Regions from separate parts of the Streptomyces sp. BL1 genome, predicted to be linked through region 1. Evidence: riboswitches for the same ligand, from Rfam matches in the RefSeq annotation. Region 1 holds a riboswitch; each other region holds the start of a gene.

Region 1 (5,259 bases):
CTCCGTCAGGACCTTCTCCGGGTGGCCGGAGGCCACCACGCAACCGCCCCGCAGCACGACCAGTTCGTCGCAGAACATCGCCGCGTGGTTCAGGTCGTGGAGCGCGACGACGCTGGTCACGGGGAGCCGGACCACGAGCGACAGCAGGTCCAACTGGTGCTGGATGTCGAGGTGGTTGGTCGGTTCGTCGAGGAGGAGGTGGTCGGGCTGCTGGGCCAGGGCGCGGGCGATCTGCACGCGTTGGCGTTCCCCGCCGGAGAGGGTGTGCCAGGACTGATCGAGCTTGTCGGCGAGGCGGGTCTGTTCCACGGCCGTACGGACGGCCGCGTCGTCGTCCGGCGAGGGGCCGGACCACGCGTCGCGGTGCGGGATGCGCCCGAGCCGTACGACGTCGCGGACCCGCATGTCGACGCCGGTGTCCGCGTGCTGCTCGACGACGGCGACCCGGCGCGCGACGGCTTTGCGTTTCATGCGGGCGAGCGGCGTCCCGTCGAGGGTGACGGTGCCCGTGGAGGGCGTACGGATGCCGGCGAGGAGCCGCAACAGGGTCGATTTCCCCGACCCGTTGGGGCCGATGAGGCCCACCGTCGTACCGGGTTCGGGGCAGAGGTCGACGCCGTCGAGGATGCGCCGTCCGCCGGCGTTCCAGGTCACGTCCACGGCTTGCAGGGTCACTTGTCGGCTCTCCTTTCCGCGGTCGCCGGCCGCACACTCGCGGTCATCGCACGCTCGCGGTCATCGCACACTCGCGGTCATCGCACGCTCCGGCTGCGGTGGAGGATGAACGCGAAGCAGGGGACGCCGATCAGCGAGGTCACGACGCCCACCGGTACGTCCTGCGGGTCGAGCACGGTACGGGCCACGGTGTCGACCCACACGAGGAAGACCGCACCGGCGAGTGCCGTCGTGGGCAACAGCCCCCGATGCCCCGGCCCGACGACAGCCCGGGCCGCGTGCGGCAGCACGAGCCCGACGAACCCGATCGCCCCGGCGGCGCTCACGAGCGTCGCCGTCAGCAGCGCGGTGACGACGAGCAGGACGAGCCGTACGCGGCGGACCGAGACGCCCAGCGCGGCGGCCGCTTCCTGCCCGAAGGTGAAGGCGTCCAGGTGGTGCGCGTACGCGAGGCACACGAGCAGCGCGAGCGCCAAAGCGCCGGCGCAGAAGGCGACATCGGTCCAGCCGGCATTGGCGAGGGAGCCGAGGAGCCAGAACAGTACGCCGCGGGTCTGCTCGGCGTCGGCGGACGACATCACGATGAACGAGGTGAGCGCGGAGAAGAGTTGCATGCCGGCGACACCGGCGAGCAGGACGCGTTCGTTGGTGGCGCCGGACGCGTAGGCGAGGGCGAGGACCAGGACGAACGAGAGCAGCGCTCCGGCGAAGGCGCCCATGGGGAGGGTGACGGCGCTGCCGCCGACGCCGAGGACGACGACGAGGACCGCGCCGGTGGAAGCTCCGGAGGAGACGCCGAGTACGTACGGGTCGGCGAGCGGGTTGCGCAGCAGGGACTGCATGATGGCGCCGCACACGCCGAGTCCGGCGCCGCACACGGCGGCGAGGACCGTACGGGGCAGCCGCAGGTCCCACACGATGCCCTCGCGGATGGGGGTGAGGCCGGTGGAGCCGCCCCAGCCGAGGTGTTCGGCGACGACGCCCCACACGTCGGTGACGCGGATGTCGGAGGGGCCGATGGTGATGGTGACGGCGACGGACAGCAGGAGCAGCGCGAGTCCGCCCATCCACAGCACGCCGAGCCGCAGCCGCGGCTTCCCGGAGGGCACGGCGGACGCGGAGCCGGACCGGCCGACGGAAGCGGAAGTCCCGGACACGGAGGGCCCGTCCGCAGCCGAACCGGACACGGAAGCCCCGTCCGCAGCCGAACCGGACACGGAAGCCCCGGCCGCAGAAAGCCCGGACGCGGGCGAACCGGACGGGTCCGCCCCGGCCCCCTCACCGGACGAACCGGACACCTCCCCGGCCCCCTCCCCGGAGGGCGCCCGCTTCACAGGAAGTCCCCTCGGAAGTCCCCTCACTTGTCGAGCCCGAACTTCCGCAGTCCCGCGGCCACTTTCTCCACGCCTTCGCCCGGCAGCCGTACGGACGGGTTCATCGCGGCCCCGCTCAGCAGCACGTACCGCTTCTTCTTCACGGCCTCCATGTGCCGTGTCACGGGGTTCGACTCCAGGAACTCGATCTTCTGCTTCGCGGATTCGGCGGTCTCCCGCTTCCGTGTCAGATCCCCGAGAACGATCATGTCGGGGTTGCGGTCGGCGACGTCCTCCCAGTTGACCTGCGGCCATTCCTGGCGGGTGTCGTCGAAGACGTTCTTCGCGCCGACGGCGCGGTTGATCGCGCCGGGTGCGCCGCAGCAGCCCGCCATATAGGGCGATTCGGAGTTGGCGAACCAGTACATCAGCCGGGCGTCCGAGGCGTTCACGTCCTCGGTGGCCTTCGCCTCCCGCGCCTTGAGCCGGCCGATCAGCTTCTCGCCGCGCTTCTCCACGCCGAACACCTCGGCGAGGTCGCGGATTTCGCCGTACACGGTCTCCACCGTGAGCGGCTTCGTACGGGAGCCGTCGCCGCCGCCCGCGGTGGTCTTGCCCTCGCAGTCGGCCGGGGAGACGTACGTGGGGACGCCGAGCTTCTCGAAGTCGCCGCGGCGGGCGACGCCGCCCTTGCCGAGGGTGGACTCGAAGGTGGCGGAGACGAAGTCCGGCTCCTTGTCCAGCACCCGCTCGAAGGACGGGTTGTTGTCGGCGAGCCGCGGGATCTTCGCGTTGGCCTTCTTCAGTTCGGGCAGTACGGGGTCGGTCCAGGTCGCGGTGCCCGCGATCCGGTCGCCGAGGCCGAGGGAGAGCAGGAGCTCGGTGGAGTCCTGGTTCAGGGACACGGCGCGCGTCGGCGGCCGCTCAACTTTCACTTTCTGCCCGCAGTTGTCCAGTTTCTTGGGGTATCCGGCGGGGGCGGCCTTGTCCGCGCCCTTCCCCTCCGGATCCGTTCCGCCCTGGGCGCCGCAGGACGCGACCAGGCCGAGAACGACAGGTATCAGCACGGATATGGACAGCGCGCGGCGGCGGCTGCGGTGGCGGAATAGCGCCATGGTCCCTTTTCCGTCGGGGGCTCATGCGCGGAGCCCGGCGGCCTCTTGCGGCCAGCAGGTCTTCGGGCTCGGGATCGTGTACGGACGAGCGCCTTCCCGGAGCTTCCGTGCTCCAGTGGCCTGTACTCGCCCAGCTCCCATACCGCTGCGCGTCAGCTCCGGACTCCCACCGGATTCCCTTGTACGAACCGCCTGGTGACAGGGGTCGACTGGCGTTCGCAAGCTACCACACACCCGGCATCGCACCGCTGGGCCGCACCTCGGCGCGAACCGCAGCGGGCCCGAACACACCCCGCGTACGCAGGGCGTTCGTACGGCAACCGTGTGCCGGTCCGCGTCTCGACGTACGGACCGTGTACCGCGGAGCAGGGGGGACGCACTAGGCTGCCCGCGTGGCTGATCTCCAGATTCCCGCTGACATCAAGCCCGCCGACGGTCGATTCGGCTCGGGCCCGTCCAAGGTGCGTACGGAGGCGCTCAGCGCCCTGGCTGCCACCGGTACCTCTCTGCTCGGCACGTCACACCGCCAGGCCCCGGTCAAGGACCTGGTCGGCAAGGTGCGTGACGGAGTGAAGGAGCTGTTCCAGCTCCCCGAGGGGTATGAAGTGGTGCTCGGAAACGGTGGTTCCACCGCTTTCTGGGACATCGCGACACACGGTCTGATCCAGACCAAGTCGCAGCACCTGTCCTTCGGCGAGTTCTCGTCGAAGTTCGCCAAGGCCGCCGAGCTGGCGCCGTGGCTGGACGCCCCGTCCGTGATCAAGTCCGAGCCGGGTACGCACCCGGCAGCGCGGGCCGAACAGGGCGTGGATGTGTACGCCCTCACCCACAACGAGACCTCGACCGGCGTCGCGATGCCGATCGAGCGCGTGTCCGGCGCGGACGACGACGCCCTGGTGCTCGTCGACGCGACGTCCGGCGCGGGCGGCCTGCCGGTCGACATCTCCCAGACGGATGTCTACTACTTCGCCCCGCAGAAGTCCTTCGCCTCCGACGGCGGCCTGTGGATCGGCGTCTTCTCGCCGGCCGCGATCGAGCGCGCCGAGCGGATCGCCGCGTCCGACCGGCACATCCCGGCGTTCTTCGACCTGAAGACGGCGATCGACAACTCCCGCAAGAACCAGACGTACAACACCCCGGCGCTCTCCACGCTGTTCCTGCTGAACGACCAGCTGGAGTGGCTGAACGGCCAGGGCGGTCTGGACTGGGCGGTGCGCCGCACCGCGACGTCGTCGCGCGCGCTGTACGGCTGGGCCGAGGAGTCCAAGCAGGCGACGCCGTTCGTCACCGACCCGGCGCAGCGGTCGCAGGTCGTCGGCACGGTCGACTTCGACGACGCGATCGACGCGGCGCAGGTCGCCAAGGTCCTGCGGGCCAACGGCATCGTCGACACCGACCCGTACCGCAAGCTGGGCCGCAACCAGCTGCGCGTCGCCATGTTCCCGGCGGTCGAGCCGTCCGACGTGGAGGCCCTGACGGCCTGCATCGACTACGTGATCGAGAAGCTGTAACGCGATAACGCGGTAACGCTACGCGCTGTGCGGTGCCCGCGGGCTGGGCGGGCCGCGACGCACGTGAAGGGGCCCGGACACCAAGTGCCCGGGCCCCTTCCCCGTCCCGCCCCAGACCCCCGCCCAGCGGTCTACGCGCACCCCGCACTCACACCACCGACCCGCCCCGTGCGGAGCACGTCCCGCTGCGGCGGAGAGGCTGACCAGCACGGGCCGGGCAGACCCGCCGACTCGACCCCCTGGGCGCCCACCCCGCCCGACCCGCAACTCCCCTCCCGCCGCAGCGGGAAGAGGCCCCCGCGGGCCCGGTCGGCGGTCTGTGCGCGGCTCGCGTTCATACCGCCGGGCCGCCCCCCGTGCGGAGCACGTACCGCTGTGGCGAGGAGAGGGGGCGGCCTCCGCCCCGCGAAAAGGCGGGCCGTCACGTGGGCCTGGGCGGTCCCTGCGCGGTAGCGCTTCACGTGTTGAGGGACTGGAATTTGCGGACCGCCAGGAGGAGGAAGACGGCGGTGACGATCAGCGGCCAGACCACCGCCATCAGCGCGGAGTTCTGCTCGATCCAGCTGCCGCCCGTCGGCAGCGGGTTGCCGTACAGGTCGCGGACCGCGTTCGCCGTCGCGGACACCGGGTTCCACATGGCGATCG
Region 2 (5,259 bases), 1.6 Mb from region 1:
GCCGCCACCGCCGTCCGGATCGTCGTCCCCGTCGCCCTCGTCGTCCTGTCCCGCGTTCTGCTCCAGCGTCTCGTCGAGCTTGTCCTCGTCGAGCCCGGGGGAGTCGAACGGGTTCCGGCGCCTGCGGTGCGGCAGCGCCAGCAGCGCCGCCTGCCGTACGTCCTCCGCCAGCACGTCCGTACGGTCCGCCCACGCGGCGAGCGTGGCGGCCGTACGCGCCATCACGATGTCGGCGCGCATGCCGTCCACCTCGAACGCGGCGCAGGTCGCCGCGATCTGACGGAGCGCCGCGTCGCCCAGCCGCACCTGCGGCAGCAGCGCACGGGCCGCGGCGATGCGCTCGCGCAGCGACTGCTCGTCGTCCGTCCAGTGCGCGGAGAAGCCCTCCGGGTCCTCGTCGTACGCCATGCGCCGCTTGACGACCTCGACCCGCTCGTCGGTCTCCCGGGACGCGGCCACCTCGACCGTCAGCCCGAACCGGTCGAGCAACTGCGGCCGCAGTTCGCCCTCTTCGGGGTTCATGGTGCCGACCAGCAGGAACTTCGCGGCGTGCCGTACGGACACACCCTCGCGCTCGATGTGCGACACGCCCATGGCGGCCGCGTCCAGCAGGGAGTCGATGAGGAAGTCCTGCAACAGGTTGACCTCGTCGACGTACAGCACGCCACGGTGCGCCTGTGCGAGGAGGCCGGGTTCGAACGCCTTCACGCCCTCCGACAGTGCGCGCTCGATGTCCAGCGAACCGACGAGCCTGTCCTCCGAGGCGCCGACGGGCAGTTCGACCAGCCGGGCGTCCCGCTGCACGCCGGGTGCCGTCTCGTGCGGCCCGTCCGGGCACTCCGCGTCGGGCGCGGCCGGAGCACAGGAGAACCGGCAGCCCGGCACCGTGTCGAGCTGCGGCAGCAGCGCGGCCAGCGACCGTACGGCGGTGCTCTTCGCGGTCCCCTTCTCACCCCGTACGAGCACGCCCCCGATGCTGGGGTTGACGGCGTTCAGCAGCAGTCCGAGCTGCAGGTCCCGCATACCGACAAGCGCGGTGAACGGGTACGGCGTGCTCATGCTGACGTCCTTCCTCGGTGGTGCGGGCCGGACAACGTCCGGTAACCGTGTTGCATGGCGGTGTCGTTCATGACCTCGCTCCGTCCTGAGCGGGTGCCGGCGCGCCCGGCGGGACGAACGGCAGCCCCGCGGGCGCTCCTTGCTCGATCAGCCGCAGCAGCGCGTCGGTGTCGGCGTGTTCCTCGATCAGGTCGCCCAGCCGGTCGAGCTGTTCCTCGCGCAGGGTGGCGAAGCTCGTCTCCGGCGCCGGTACGAAACCGGGGCGGCCCGCCTCGTCGGCCACCCGCCGCAGCAGCGCCCGCCGGAAGCTGTCGCACTCCAGCGACCCGTGCCAGTGTGTGCCCCGTACGGAGCCCACACGGCAGCCGTCCAGCGCGCGCCCGTGCGCGTCCGAGATGAACGCGTCGTCGCCGCCGAGCACTTCGGCGACACCGTGGTGGATCTCGTACCCCTCGACCGGCTGCCCCAGCGCCGTGCCGGCGGGCCGCGCGAGGGTCTTCTCCGGCGCGAACCGCACCCGTACGGGCAGCAGTCCGAGCCCCTCCACCGTCCCGGCGCGCGACTCGACGTCGTCCTCGATGCGTTCGCCCAGCAGCTGGTAGCCGCCGCAGATGCCCAGCACCGGGCGGCCCTCGGCGGCGCGCCGCGCCAGCGCCTGCGCCAGGCCGCGCTCCCGCAGCCAGCGCAGGGCCTTCACGGTGCCGCGGGTGCCGGGCACCACCACCAGGTCGGCGTCGGTGAGTTCCTCGGGCCGGTCGGTGAAGCGGACGACGACACCCGGCTCGGCGGCCAGCGCGTCGACATCCGTGAAGTTCGACATCAGCGGCACCGGCAGCACGGCGACCCGCAGGACGTCGCTGCCGTGCGGCGGGTCGATCGCCGACTCGCGGACCGTGCCGCGCATCGACACGCGCAGTCCGTCCTCCTCGTCGATGCCCAGCCCGTTCCGGTGCGGCAGTACGCCGAGCGTCTGCCGGCCCGTCAGCCCGCGCAGCTGCTCCAGGCCGGGCTCCAGCAGCGACACGTCGCCGCGGAACTTGTTGACCATATAGCCGGCCAGCAGCGACTGGTCCTCGCCCGACAGCAGCGCGGTCGTACCGAAGAACGACGCGAACACGCCGCCCCTGTCGATGTCGCCGACCACCACGACGGGCAGCCCGGCGGCCCGCGCGAGGCCCATGTTGACGATGTCGCTGCGCCGCAGATTGATCTCCGCCGGGCTGCCGGCGCCCTCGCAGATCACCGCGTCGTGGGTGCTGCGCAGCTCTTCCAGACAGCCGGTGACGGTCTCCAGGAGCTGCCCCTGCCGCCCGGCGTGGTAGCCACGGGCACTTAGTTCACCCACCGGCTTGCCCAGCAGTACGACCTGGCTCGTCCTGTCGCCGCCCGGCTTCAGCAGCACCGGGTTCATCAGCGCGCTCGGCTCGGTCCGCGCGGCCGCGGCCTGCATGGCCTGCGCCCGCCCGATCTCCGCACCGTCGCGCGTGACGAACGAATTGAGCGACATGTTCTGCGCCTTGAAGGGGGCGACCTTGATGCCCTTGCGCGCCAGCCAGCGGCAGATGCCCGCCGTGACCACGCTCTTGCCCGCGTCCGAGGTCGTCCCCGCGATCAGCAGACCGCCTCCGGTACGTGTACGGGTACCGCTCACACCCTCCCCTTCCCGCGGAGCAGCGCCAGCCGTCCCGCTGCGGTGACGGCCAGCGTCAGGGCGCCGACGCGCCGCGACAGCCGTACGGCCCGCTCGATGTCGCCGGAACGCACGTCGCGTCCCTCGGTGTTCAGCACGGGCCGGTGCTCCGTCCGCCCGCCGTACGAGAGCGTGCCCCCCAGACGGACACCCAGTGCACCCGCGAACGCGGCTTCCACAGGGCCCGCGTTGGGGCTGGGATGCTCTCCCGCGTCCGCCTGCCACGCGCGCCACGCGCCGTGCGGGTCGGGCCCGCCCAGTACGGCCAGCAGCGCGGTCAGCCGGGCGCCGGGCCAGCCCGCGACGTCGTCGAGCCGTGCGGCCGCCCAGCCGAACCGCAGGTGGCGGGGCGAGCGGTGGCCGACCATCGCGTCCAGCGTGTTCACGGCGCGGAACCCGGCCAGCCCCGGTACGCCCGCCAGCGCGCCCCACACGAGCGCCCCGACGACCGCGTCGGACGTGTTCTCCGCGACGGATTCGACCACAGCGCGCGCGATGCCGTCCGCGTCCAGCGCCTGCGGGTCGCGTCCGCACAGATGCGGCAACCGCCGCCGTGCGCCCTCGACATCGCCCGCCTCCAGGGCGGTGCCGATCGCCTGCGCCTCGCGGCACAGCGAGGTCCCGCCGACAACGGCCCAGGTGGCAGCGGCGGTCAGTGCCGTACGGGAGCGGGGAGCGCGGCGCAGCGCGCCGACGGCTCCGGCCGCGGCGGCTACGGTGCCGCCCACGCACAGCGCGGTGTACGCGGCGCCCGCCGTACGCCCGTCGCGCCACAGCGCGCGCTCCAGCGCGCCCGCGGCCCGCCCGAAGGCGGCGACGGGGTGCGCACGGCGCGGATCGCCCGCGAGCAGGTCGAGCGCGTAGCCCAGGGCCGCACCGGTGACATAGGAGCTGTGCTTCGCACGCGGCATGTCGTCAGCGCGCCGTCGCGCCTCGTACGGCCGTCGTCGGACAGGGAGTTGACCGGGTGCCAGACATGGCGGTGTCCTCACTCAGGGTCCGCGCCCTGGTTCGACGTGTCCGGCGGTGAGAGTCTCCTGGCTCCCGGATCGGCGCTCGTGCCGGTGCCGTTGCACCGTTCCCCTGCCTTCCAGCCCGTGTCGCTGGCGGGCCGTGACCTTCGGATGGGGAGCGCTCCCCGGTGACAGTGGCGGGACCGCGCCGGATTCTCACCGGCTTCCTCTCCTGCCGCCGCTGGGCAACGTGAAGTCCACCATGGTGAGGAAACGGCGTCAACTTCGTGTTGACCTGCGACGGAAGAGTGTGAGCAGACACACCGGAAGGGGCACCGGCCAAGACCGGTGCCCCTTCGGCGAGTTCCACGGGGTGCCGCGGACGACCGCGGCGCGCCGTGCTATGCGGCGATGATCCAGATCCCGAACGCGACGGCTGCCGCGCACAGGGCGAAGCACACGACGGCGCCGGCCCTGGCGGGCGCCGAGGCGCTCGTCGACCCGCCGTCGGCGGTGCTCCGGGACGACGTACCGACGATGCCGAGCGTGAAGACGCCCACCAGACCGACCGTCGCCACCAGCGTGACGCCGAAGACCTGGCCGAGTGCGGCCCAGTCGATTTCCATAGCGATTCTCTCTTCCGGCTTTCCGGCTTTCCGAAGCCGCGGCGTCAGGAGGAGACGCCGGCGGCGGGCTGCTTCTCCGCTGCGGCCGCGCTGTCCGTCGCCGCGGCGCCCGCGGCGGGCGGCGGGCTGACGGCCCGTACGGCGGCCGTGACGACGCCCTGCGGCGCGTCGGCCGCGGGCTCGGCGATGCGGGTGTCGTTGACGTTGGTGTGGTCGACCGGCTCACGGCGCGACAGCAGCCAGATGCCGCCGCAGATCACCAGCGCCAGCACCGCGACCGTGGTGACACCCCAGTTGCCCTGGGACGCCAGCAGCGCGGAGCCCGCGGCGACCAGTCCGGCCGCCGGCAGGGTCAGTGCCCATCCGGCGACCATCCGGCCCGCCGTCGACCAGCGCACCACGCCGCCCTTGCGGCCGACCCCGGAGCCCATGACGGCACCGGAGCAGACGTGGGTGGTGGAGAGCGAGAAGCCGATGTGCGAGGAGGCCAGGATGGTGGCCGCGGCGCCGGTCTGTGCGGCGAAGCCCTGCGGGGGCTTGATGTCGGTGAGGCCCTTGCCCATGGTGCGGATGATCCGCCAGCCGCCGAGGTAGGTGCCCAGCGCGATGGCGATGCCCGCGGACGCGATGACCCACATGGGCGGGTCCGAACCGGGTGCCAGCGCGCCGCCGGCGACGAGCGCGAGGGTGATCACGCCCATGGTCTTCTGCGCGTCGTTGGTGCCGTGCGCCAGGGAGACCAGCGCGGCGGACGTGATCTGTCCGGCGCGGTAGCCCTTGGCGGAGTCCTTCTCGTCGGTGTTCCTCGCGACGCGGTAGGTGAGCCGGGTCGCGACGAGCGAGGCGATGCCCGCGACGAGCGGGGCGGCGAGTGCCGGGATGAGCACCTTCATGACCACGGTCTCGCCGTTCACGGCGTTGAGACCGACGG
Region 3 (5,259 bases), 3.8 Mb from region 1:
CGCCCGGCCCGCGGCTGGGAGTGGGCGGGCCGCCCTTCGAATCCGTCCAACTCACGGTGGAGGAAGGCAGCGTGCTCGCCTTCTACACCGACGGACTGCTCGCCTCCCACCACACCGGGCCGGGCCACGACGGGCGCCAGGAAGAGCTGCGCCGGGCCCTGGAGACCCCGGGCCCGACGCTCGACGCCCTGTGCGCGAGGGTCATCGACACCCTGGTGCCCGCCCGCCCGTACGACGACGTGACGCTGCTGCTGGCCGCGACCCGCAGCCTCGGCGCGGACCGGTACGCCACCTGGGACCTGCCCGCCGACCCGGCCGTGGTCTCGCGTGCCCGCGAACAGACCATGGAACAGCTGACCAATTGGGGCCTGGAAGAGCTGGCGTTCACCACGGAACTGGTCGTCAGCGAACTGGTCACCAACGCCATCCGCTACGGGGCCGCGCCCATCCGGCTGCGCCTCATCCTCGAACACACCCTCACCTGCGAGGTCTCCGACAGCAGCAACACCTCCCCGTACCTGCGCCACCCGCGCGCGACGGACGAGGGCGGCCGCGGGCTCTACCTCATCTCCCAGGTCACCCAGCGCTGGGGCACCCGCGACACCCCCGACGGCAAAATCATCTGGACCGAACAGCCGCTCTCTCCCGAGGAGTTGACAGGCCCGGAGCCCGCCCCGTAGGGCTTCGTAGCTGAGCCTGTGAGCACGGAGTGCCGTGCTCACTCGCGCAGTCGGAGCCCGTGCATTCCTGCGTACGGGGAGCGGGGCGGCGTGCTCCAGCCGTCCGTCAGCCGGCGCGGCGGGCGGTGGACCTCGACGGCGAGCGGCCGGCAGACGGGCTCGCCGGCCTCGGGGCCCCAGAACGGCACCGAGAGGTCCCCTGCCGGGCAGTTCGACAGTGCGCACAGCAGATCCTGCTCGGCGAAGAATTCGAAGAAGTCTCCGGCTTTCGCGGGCGAGGGCTTCATGTAGTACCGGTCCTCGTCGTCGAGTCCGGTGACGGTGAAGATGTTCAGCACGTCGTGCACATCGGACTCGCTCAATCCGTACGGCAACACCGCCCGGGTCAGATTCGAGTGACAGTGCAGATCGAAATCCTCGCCGGTGAGAATGCGGTTGATGTAGGGGTCGCACCGCGAACCGAGCAGATCATGCACGCGGGCGCCGTCCTCGTCCTTTCCATACCACTCCAGCGAATCATTGGTGACCGTCAGCAGGGGGCGCATGTACGGCAGGGTCGACCACAGGCGGTCGTAGCGGGTCACATGCGCGCCCTGCAGCTGACGGGTACGGGACGCCCACAGACGCTCCCGCGGATTGTGGCGGTTCCAGACGTTGAAATCACCGCACTGGGCACCGTCAGGAGTGCTCACTCGGCACAGGTGTCCGGCAGGCACCTCCCACGCACGCCCCGACCGGGGCGGAAGGACGAACCTGTCGACGAGTTCCCTGCTGCCGGTGTCCTCGGCGAGTCTGTCGTAGAACGGCTTGTCGACATCGAGCACACTGCCCGCTTTCGCCTCGTACGAAGTCCGGACCGCATTCATGACGTCCCCTCTCTGAATCGGAAGTTGGGGAGGGAGAATTCCGGGTCAACACTCAGATGCTAAACTTTGACACCGGCGTGAAGGTCAAGGACGAAGGGCGTTCGAGGTTTCATGCGCATCGGCGAGCTTGCGCATTGCACCGGGGTGAGCACCCGTCAACTGCGCTACTACGAAGAGCAGGGGCTGCTGCATCCGCGGGCTCGTCGAACACCTACCGCGACTATGCCGAGGAAGCGATCGAGCAGGTTCACCAGATCCGTGGGCTTCTGGACTGCGGCCTGTCCACCCGGGTCATCAGGTTCCTGCTGCCCTGTGTCCAGGGCCCCCGCAGCGACATGCCCGCCTGTCCCGACCCGGACATGGCGGAACTCCTGCGCCAGGAGCTCGACAACCTCGACACCCGTATCGACCGGCTCACCCGGAACCGCGACGAGATCCGCTGCTACCTGAGCCGCGTCATGTGACCCACGCCGTCCGCGCGGCCAGGTTGACCGGCGCCTCCCGCCGGGCGCGCTGTTCAGGAAGCGGGTCGAGCGTCTACGCTGGCCGTGCAGCTGGTTCGCCCCGTCTGCCAGGCGGGAGGCGTCGTAAGAGGGAACCCGGTGTGACTCCGGGACTGCCCCGCAGCGGTGAGCGGGAACGACCGCCGTCATGAGCACTGGGCCACGGCCCGGGAAGCGATGGCCACTAGGCGCCCGCCGGGAGACCGGCCGGCACGCCCGCAAGTCCGAAGACCTGCCCGTTGCCCGTACGTGTGCATGCACGTGCGGAGTTCCGGTGACCTCGAGGGCGGGTCGGCGCACACACATGGAGCAGGCAGACGCAAGCCGCGCGTACTGTCGTCGCCGTTTGTTCGCCTCCCTTCGTCTCCTCGTTCGATCCGGGATCCGACGAGACATCTCGCGAAGGAGAGTTCCGTGACAGCCAAGTCCGCAGCCGCGGCAGCACGGGCCACCGTGTACGGCTACCCCCGTCAGGGCCCGAACCGGGAACTGAAGAAGGCCATCGAGGGCTACTGGAAGGGCCGCGTCACCGCCGAGGCCCTCAAGCAGACCGCGGCCGACCTGCGCCGGGCCAACTGGCTCCAGCTCGCCGAGGCCGGCATCCAGGAAGTGCCGACCGGCGACTTCTCGTACTACGACCACATGCTCGACACCAGCGTCATGGTCGGCGCCATCCCCGAACGCCACCGCGCGGCCGTCGAGGCCGACGCGCTCGATGGCTTCTTCGCCATGGCCCGCGGCACACAGGAGGTGGCGCCGCTGGAGATGACCAAGTGGTTCGACACCAACTACCACTACCTGGTGCCCGAGTTGGGGCCCGACACCGCCTTCGCCGCGAACCCGGCCAAGCAGGTCGCCGAGCTCAAGGAAGCCCTCGCACTGGGTCTGACGGCCCGTCCGGTCCTGGTCGGCCCTGTCACATACCTGCTGCTGGCCAAGCCGGCGCCCGGTGTCGCCCCCGACTTCCAGCCGCTGAGCCTGCTGGAGAAGCTGCTGCCCGTCTACGCACAGCTGCTGGCCGAGCTGCGCGCCGCGGGCGCCGACTGGGTGCAGCTCGACGAGCCAGCCCTGGTCCAGGACCGTACGCCCGGGGAACTGGCCGCGGCCGAGCGCGCCTACCGCGAACTGGGCGGCCTGGCCGACCGTCCGAAGCTGCTGGTCGCCTCCTACTTCGACCGCCTGGGCGACGCGCTGCCCGTCCTGGCCAACAGCCCCGTCGACGGCCTGGCGATCGACTTCACCGACGCCGCCGCGGCCAACCTGGAGGCCATCACCGCCGCCGGCGGGCTGCCCGGCAAGCGTCTGGTGGCCGGCGTGGTCAACGGCCGCAACATCTGGATCAACGACCTGGAGGCGTCGCTCGCCACGCTCGGCAAGCTCGCCGGGCGCGCCGAGCGGGTCGATGTGGCCGCCTCCTGCTCGCTGTTGCACGTACCGCTGGACGCCCAGGCCGAGAACGACATCGACCCCGAGGTGCTGCGCTGGCTGGCCTTCGCCCGCCAGAAGACCACCGAAATCGTCACGCTCGCGCGGGCGTTGACCGAGGGCACCGACAAGGCGTCCGACGCGCTGTCCGCCAACCGCCGTGACCTGGAGTCCCGCCGGGCCTCCGCGATCACCCACGACCCGGCGGTGCGCACCCGCGCGGCCGCGGTGACCGAGGCCGACACCCGCCGCTCCCAGCCGTACGACCGGCGTGCCGAAGCACAGCGGGCGCACCTGGGGCTGCCGCTGCTGCCGACCACGACCATCGGCTCCTTCCCGCAGACGGCCGAACTGCGCACCGCGCGCGCCGACTTGCGCAAGGGGAAGATCGACGCGGCCGGGTACGAGGAGCGCATCAAGACCGAGATCCGGGACGTGATCGGCTTCCAGGAGAAGGCCGGCATCGACGTGCTGGTGCACGGCGAGCCCGAACGCAACGACATGGTCCAGTACTTCGCCGAACAGCTCTCGGGCTATCTGGCCACCGAGCACGGCTGGGTCCAGTCGTACGGCACCCGCTACGTGCGCCCGCCGATCCTGGCCGGCGACATCTCGCGGCCGGAGCCGATGACGGTGGCGTGGACGAAGTACGCCCAGTCGCTGACCCCGCGCCCGGTCAAGGGCATGCTCACCGGGCCGGTCACGATGCTCGCCTGGTCCTTCGTACGCGACGACCAGCCCCTGGGGGAGACGGCCAGGCAGGTGGCGCTCGCGCTGCGGGACGAGGTCGACGACCTGGAGGCGGCGGGCACTTCGGTGATCCAGGTCGACGAGCCGGCGCTGCGCGAGACGCTGCCGCTGCGCGCGGCGGACCGCCCCGCCTATCTGGAATGGGCCACCGAGTCCTTCCGGGTCAGCACCGCGAGCGTCGCTCCGGCCACACAGATCCACACGCACATGTGCTACGCCGAGTTCGGCGACATCATCCAGGCCATCGACGACATCGACGCCGACGTCATCAGCCTGGAGGCCGCCCGCTCCCACATGCAGGTGGCGCACGAACTGGCCGACCACGGCTACCCGCGCGAGGCCGGGCCCGGCGTGTACGACATCCACTCGCCGCGCGTCCCCAGCGCCGAGGAGGCAACAGCCCTGCTGCGCAAGGGCCTTGAGGCCATCCCGCCCGAGCGTCTCTGGGTCAACCCGGACTGCGGCCTGAAGACCCGCGGCTGGCCGGAAACCCGCGCCTCCCTGGAAAACCTGGTCACCGCAGCCCGCACAGTACGCAACGAACTCCCCGGCCACACGTCCTGACCTGACCCGTGACGGGGCGGGCCACCCAGGCCCGCCCCGCCCTGACGGGCCCGGCCTCCATGGCTGTTGACCTTGGCCCAAGGGGAAGGGCGACGGTGATCGGGCGGGCCGTGCGGCTCGCCGGATCGGGGGGGGCGGGCATGGATGACGACGAGCTTCTCGCACAGCAGTTGGCCTATTACCGGGCCGGTGCGGCCGAGTACGACCGGCCGTATGCGACGAGCGCGGGTCTGCGGGCGTTGCCGGCTGTCGTTGACTCGCTGCCGGTTGCCGGTGATGTGCTGGAGCTGGCGTGTGGAACGGGTCAGTGGACGACGCGGCTTGCCGCGCGGGCACGTTCGGTGACTGCCGTCGATGCGTCGGCAGAAGTGCTGGCCATGGCGCGTGCGCGTGCGGCGGCCCCCACGGTTCAGTTTCTCGAGGCCGATCTGTTCGCGTGGCAGCCGCCACGGCGGTACGACACGGTGTTCT
Region 4 (5,259 bases), 520 kb from region 1:
GCGGCAGAATCTTCTCCGCCGCAGCGGCGCGCAGCCACCGCGGCGCGTGCCGGCGGTCTCAGCGCGACTCGCGCTCACACCGCCGGCACGCAACGCTCAAACTCACCCGCCACCGCGGCGGAGTTGAGGGATGCGCCGCCTCAACGGCGCGGCAGCCAAGGGGCCGCCGCACAGGCGGCGTACTGGCCCGCGGGGCGGGCCCGCCGCCTCACCGGCGCTACGCGCCGGCCCCGCGCTACTTTGCGTTGCTCGCCAACGCCAACGCGTACTGGGGCCACCACTGGCCCGCCTTCGGGCCGCCCTTGCACTCGCCGTCCGACTCGCCGGGGCGCTTGATCCACAGATACGCGTCGACCGTCTTGTCGCCGGTGCGCACCGTCGGCGCCTCGCCCAGCGCGCGGCCCGCCGGATTGCACCACGCCTCCTCGTCCGCGCCGGCGCCCTCCACGGGGCCGTTGCCGTTGCGGCTGGTGTCGATGACGAACGGCTTGTTGCCGACCATCGGGGAGACCTTCTTGCCGTACTCCCGGTTCGACGCGGTCGTCTGGTAGTTGGAGACGTTCAGCGAGAATCCGTCCGCCTTGCCGATGCCCGCGCGGTTCAGCGGTTCGACGAGTCCGCCCGGATCGCGCACCCAGTCCGGGTTGCCCGCGTCGAGGTAGACGGTGGTCTTCTTGAGCCCCTTGAGCTTCGTCACCGCCTCGTGCAGCAGCGCGTACCGCTCTTCGTGGAACTGCTCCGGCGTACATCCCTCGGCCAGCAGGTGCGGAATCGCGTCCGGCTCCACGATCACCGTGGCCTCCCGGTCGCCGATGCCCCGCACCACCTTGTCCAGCCACTGCCGGTAGGCGTCGCCGTCCGCCGCGCCGCCCTTGGAGTACTGGCCGCAGTCGCGGTGCGGCAGGTTGTAGAGCACCATCAGCGCGCCGCGGTCCGCCTTCTCGGCGGTGCTCGTCAGCTTCCGGGTCTCGCCCTCCGGGTCCTCGGTGCCCACCCAGTCGGCCACCGGCTGCCGCGCGATCTTGTCGATCGCCGCGGCCTGCTGGTCCTTGCCGTCCTTGCGGAACGCGGCCGCTTCCCGAGCCGCCTTGCTCTGCGGATCGACCCAGAACGGGGCGGTGTCTCTGGGCCGTTGCTCCGTTCCCCCGGCGTCGTCGCCCCCGCCGTCGTCCGAGGAGCCTGAGCACCCCGCCAGCAGCATCGCGCCCACCGCGGCGGCAGCCGCGGCTCTCGTCAGCCGCGCGCCCGAACGCGCGCCCCGCGTGGTCCTGTCGGCACAGGTGTACCCGTACATCCACTCCCCCCTCGGCCGTACTGCGCGGGGACCGGCCCCGAGAGGCCACTCCCCTGCCCCCTCGCCGCACCCCGCCGGACCGCACCATCGTGTCACAGCGCCCTCCCGTGAAGGCCGCCGCGCGGAACTGTCGACCAGCTGTTACCCGCACGCCCGCCTCCGGCCGCGCATAGGATGTGGGTCCACCAGGCCGCACGGGCACGCAAGGAGGAGGGTGTGGTCAGCCACGAACTGGCAGCCGTCCTCAACGAGCTGACAGCCCACCCCGGTTTCCCGCTCTCCACGGAGACGGCCCGCCGTATCTGCTCCGCACTCGGTGTCGACGGGGCAGCCGTCTCCCTCGCGCACGACGGCCCGCCGCCCGGCGAACAGCTGTGGTCCTCGGGGCGTACGGCGGGCGAGCTGGAGGAGCTCCAGTTCACCCTCGGGGTCGGGCCCGGCGTCGACACGGCGCGCAGCGGAATCATGGTGCTCGAACCGGAGCTGCGTACCGTCCCCGCCGACCGCTGGCCGGGGTTCCCGCCGGGGGCCCAAGAGCTGGGCGTACAGGCGGTGTTCAGCTTTCCGCTGCAGATCGGCGCCATCCGCGTGGGCGTCCTGCTGCTGCACAGGGGCACTCCCGGGACGCTGTCCCAGGAGACGCTCGGCCGGGCGCAGATCCTGTCCGGGGCGCTGGCGCTGTCGCTGCTCGGCGGCCGGGACGCGCAGGGCGACGGCAAACCGCTGCACGACAGTTCGCCGCTCGTCGTGGACTGGGTCGCGGACCGTGCCGCGCTGCGCAGGGCCGAGGTCCATCAGGCGACCGGCATGGTGTCGGTGCAGCTGGGGGTCACACCGGAACTCGCCCTGCTGCGGCTGCGCGTGCACGCGTACACGCGCGGTCTCGCCCTGCTCGACGTGGCCAGGGACGTGGTGGCGAGGAAGCTGCGGCTCACAGACGACGGCCAGGACGGCGAGAGGGATACGAAGTGAAGTGTGTGCCCCCGAAGACCGGCTCGCGCGGCCGCTTCCGCGACGAAGGGACGGGACCGTGATGAGCACGAACCGCGAGCAGCGTCTCGCCGAGACCTTCGTGGAGCTGGCCGACACCCTGGTCGACGACTTCGACGTGGTGGACTTCCTGCACCGGCTCGCGGTGCGCTGTGTCGACCTGCTCGATGTGACGGCGGCCGGGCTGATGCTCGCCGACCCGCAGGGCGATCTGCACACCGCGGCGGCCTCCGCCGAACAGCCGTGGCTGCTGGGGCTGTTCGACCTCCAGCAGGAGCAGGGACCCTGCTTCGAGTGCTACCGCACGGCGGCTCCCGTACCGCCGCACGGCATGACGGAGACCCTGCGGCGGTGGCCGGAATTCGGCACCGCCGCACAGCAGGCGGGCTTCGCCTCCTCGTACACGGTGCCGCTGCGGCTGCGCGAGGACGTCATCGGAGCGCTCCAACTGCTCACCAACGCACCGGAAGAGGCCGCGCCCCCGGCGGACGGGATGCAGGTCGCGCAGGCCCTCGCGGACGCCGCGACCCTCGGCATCCTCCAGCAGCGCACCCTGCGGCAGCGTGAACAGCTCGCCGGCCAGCTCCAGTCGGCGCTGGACAGCCGCGTGGTGGTGGAGCAGGCGAAGGGAGTGCTCGCCGAACGCCGCGGCGTCAGCGTGGACGAGGGCTTCGCGATGCTGCGCGGCTACGCCCGCTCGCACGGGGCGCGGCTGTCCCAGGTGGCGCGGGACGTCGTCGACGGCAGGCTCGGCCTTCCCCAGCCGGGCCCCTCCCAACGGTGAACTGCCGTCCGCGGGCGGCCGGATGACCGCCCGCCCCCGGCCGGCTGTTCCGCGCCGCGGATGGCCTGAAGACGCCCTGCTGCGGCCGGTTGCATGACTGACGGATCAGCCCCGCTCGCCTAATCTTGCCCCTGTGGCCCCGGACCCCGGCCCCGCGTACTCCCCCTCTTTCCTGGGCTCATTCCTCTCGCGGCCCGGAACCCGGGGGGATGAGACGCCCGGCCGGAGTCCTCGGGCACGAGGGGGGCGGACACCGGCCGGGCGTCGGCCACCTCACGCGGGCCGCGCGACCGCACGCCGGTACGGCCGTGTTGACAGTGGTCAGCCACCCTGGGACTCTCCTGGCGGCACATATTCATACTGAGGCGACGGTGTACAGGAACCCGGTGCGAATCCGGGGCGGTCCCGCCACTGTGTCCGTACGTCCGCGACAGCCGAGTGCTGTCCGGCCGGCGTACGGGAGTCAGGAACTGACCCGTCGCTTCTCCCAACGGGGCGTGGAAACCCCAGGAGGAGTACCAATGTCCCTGCACACCGCGGGTCCGACGAACAGCACTGTGTCCCCGGCGGCGGACGCCGCCACGCTCGGCGCACGCGACTGGATGATCGCGGCGGCAGCCGCGATCGTCGCACTGATCGCCCTCTACGCCGTCTTCGTCGACAACGGCACCGTCATCTCGGCGACGGGCAACTACCTGCACGAGTTCTCCCACGACGGCCGGCACCTCTTCGGCGCCCCCTGCCACTGACGGGGCCCGGCACGATGACAACCGCACACACCGAAACACCGTCCCCCTCCGGCACCCCGGCGGAGGCCGGCGCCGCCGTGCGTCCCGTGCTGCCCCTGCTGCGGCGCGGGCTCGCGGCGGGCGGCCTCGCCGGGCTGGTCTCCGGACTCTTCTCGCTGCTGCTGGCCGAACCTCTGATGGACCGGGCGATCCGGCTGGAGGAGGAGCGCGCGCAGCACGAGCACGCCGGGCACGGCGGCGGGGGCCACCAGCACGCCGCCGAGGAGCTCTTCTCGCGCGGCACCCAGCACACGGGCCTGGTCGTCACCGCCGTGATCGTCGGCCTCGCGCTGGGCGTCTTCTTCGCTCTCGTGTACGCGCTGGCACACCGTCACGATCCGCTGCGGCACCGGCCGTGGGAGCGCGCCCTCACCCTCGCGGGTGCGGGATTCCTCGCGCTGTCCCTGCTGCCGGGGCTGCGCTATCCGGCCAACCCGCCGGGTGTCGGCGACGCCGGTACGGTCACCGACCGGCAGTTCATGTGGCTGGGCGCGCTGGCCGTCGGCGTACTCGGGCTGCTGCTCGCGTGGCAGCTGCACCGCCGTCTCGCCCGTGCGGGCCGCTCCTCCGCGGTCTGCCAACTGGCCGTCGCGGCAGCGGTGGTGGCCACTCTCGGCCTGATGTTCCTGCTGCCCGGCAACCCCGACCCGGTGCCGGTCCCGGCCCCGCTGCTGTGGGACTTCCGGGTGCTGTCGCTGGCCTCGCACGTCCTGCTGTGGGCCGCGCTGGGCGTGACGTTCGGCGCGCTCGGGCTGCGCGCGGCACGGGCCGCCGGCCGTACGGACGCCGGCGGGGAGCAGGACCGGGGCTCAGCCGCGGCGTGACCCGGTGAGGTAGGCGGAGACCACCCGCTCCGGGGTGCAGCCACGGGCCCCCGCGCCCGTGGCGTCGCCGCAGACCCGGAGTTCGAGCACGGCACGGTCCCGCGGCGCCGCTCCGTCCCGTACGGCTGCTCCGTCCCATACGGCTGCTCCGTCCCGTACAGCTGCTCCGTCCCGGGCGGCTGCCCCGTCCCCTTCCCCGGCGGGGCCGCCGCCCGGGTCCGTCCGCACCGCCGACACGGTGAACTCCGCGACGGTCCCGTCGGCCCTGCCGACGGACAGCTTCGCGCCCCGCACGGGCCGCCGTTCCGGGCCCGCGGCGCTCCGCGCCTCCAGCCGCGCCGTGCCCCCGGCGCCGGGCACGGGCCCCGTACCGTCCCAGCGGACGGGCCCCGTTCCCGGTGCGGGCGGCGGGGCACCGTCCGCCTCCCCCACTGTGCCCGCTCCGTGTCCGGCGACCGGCTCGTGCAGGCCGAGCGCCGCGAAGTCCAGCCGTTCCGGGCGGGGTTGGCCCTCCAGCGGGTCGTGCGCCGCGGGCAGTTCGGGCCGCTGTTCGCCCGCCGCGAGCCGCGCCAGCGGCGA

The links. A riboswitch is a leader RNA that binds a small molecule or an ion and turns the genes downstream of it on or off. The one in region 1 is predicted to bind cobalamin.
Region 2: another riboswitch for cobalamin. It lies ahead of AC3AGO_RS26435 (cobalamin biosynthesis protein); the one in region 1 lies ahead of AC3AGO_RS19645 (ABC transporter substrate-binding protein).
Region 3: another riboswitch for cobalamin. It lies ahead of metE (5-methyltetrahydropteroyltriglutamate--homocysteine S-methyltransferase); the one in region 1 lies ahead of AC3AGO_RS19645 (ABC transporter substrate-binding protein).
Region 4: another riboswitch for cobalamin. It lies ahead of AC3AGO_RS21800 (CbtB domain-containing protein); the one in region 1 lies ahead of AC3AGO_RS19645 (ABC transporter substrate-binding protein).

Annotation. Positions count from the first base shown of each region.
Region 1 covers NZ_JBXYWZ010000002.1:4,438,964-4,444,222, reverse strand. The annotation lists gene AC3AGO_RS19655 (ABC transporter ATP-binding protein) at 1-675, opposite strand, end outside; gene AC3AGO_RS19650 (FecCD family ABC transporter permease) at 753-1,742, opposite strand; gene AC3AGO_RS19645 (ABC transporter substrate-binding protein) at 2,033-3,103, opposite strand; cobalamin riboswitch at 3,140-3,332, opposite strand; gene serC (phosphoserine transaminase) at 3,496-4,614, shown strand; gene AC3AGO_RS19635 (ABC transporter permease) at 5,072-5,259, opposite strand, start outside.
Region 2 covers NZ_JBXYWZ010000002.1:6,020,676-6,025,934, forward strand. The annotation lists gene AC3AGO_RS26425 (putative cobaltochelatase) at 1-1,059, opposite strand, end outside; gene AC3AGO_RS26430 (cobyric acid synthase) at 1,127-2,710, opposite strand; gene AC3AGO_RS26435 (cobalamin biosynthesis protein) at 2,707-3,660, opposite strand; cobalamin riboswitch at 3,781-3,931, opposite strand; gene AC3AGO_RS26440 (hypothetical protein) at 4,104-4,328, opposite strand; gene AC3AGO_RS26445 (anion permease) at 4,373-5,259, opposite strand, start outside.
Region 3 covers NZ_JBXYWZ010000002.1:658,376-663,634, forward strand. The annotation lists gene AC3AGO_RS03100 (SpoIIE family protein phosphatase) at 1-680, shown strand, start outside; gene AC3AGO_RS03105 (urea carboxylase-associated family protein) at 719-1,546, opposite strand; partial or broken gene AC3AGO_RS03110 (hypothetical protein) at 1,658-1,711, shown strand; gene AC3AGO_RS03115 (MerR family transcriptional regulator) at 1,840-2,010, shown strand; cobalamin riboswitch at 2,085-2,303, shown strand; gene metE (5-methyltetrahydropteroyltriglutamate--homocysteine S-methyltransferase) at 2,464-4,788, shown strand; gene AC3AGO_RS03125 (class I SAM-dependent methyltransferase) at 4,929-5,259, shown strand, end outside.
Region 4 covers NZ_JBXYWZ010000002.1:4,959,914-4,965,172, reverse strand. The annotation lists gene AC3AGO_RS21815 (glycoside hydrolase family 6 protein) at 236-1,294, opposite strand; gene AC3AGO_RS21810 (ANTAR domain-containing protein) at 1,511-2,266, shown strand; gene AC3AGO_RS21805 (ANTAR domain-containing protein) at 2,328-3,068, shown strand; cobalamin riboswitch at 3,421-3,562, shown strand; gene AC3AGO_RS21800 (CbtB domain-containing protein) at 3,590-3,817, shown strand; gene AC3AGO_RS21795 (CbtA family protein) at 3,832-4,680, shown strand; gene AC3AGO_RS21790 (sortase family protein) at 4,666-5,259, opposite strand, start outside.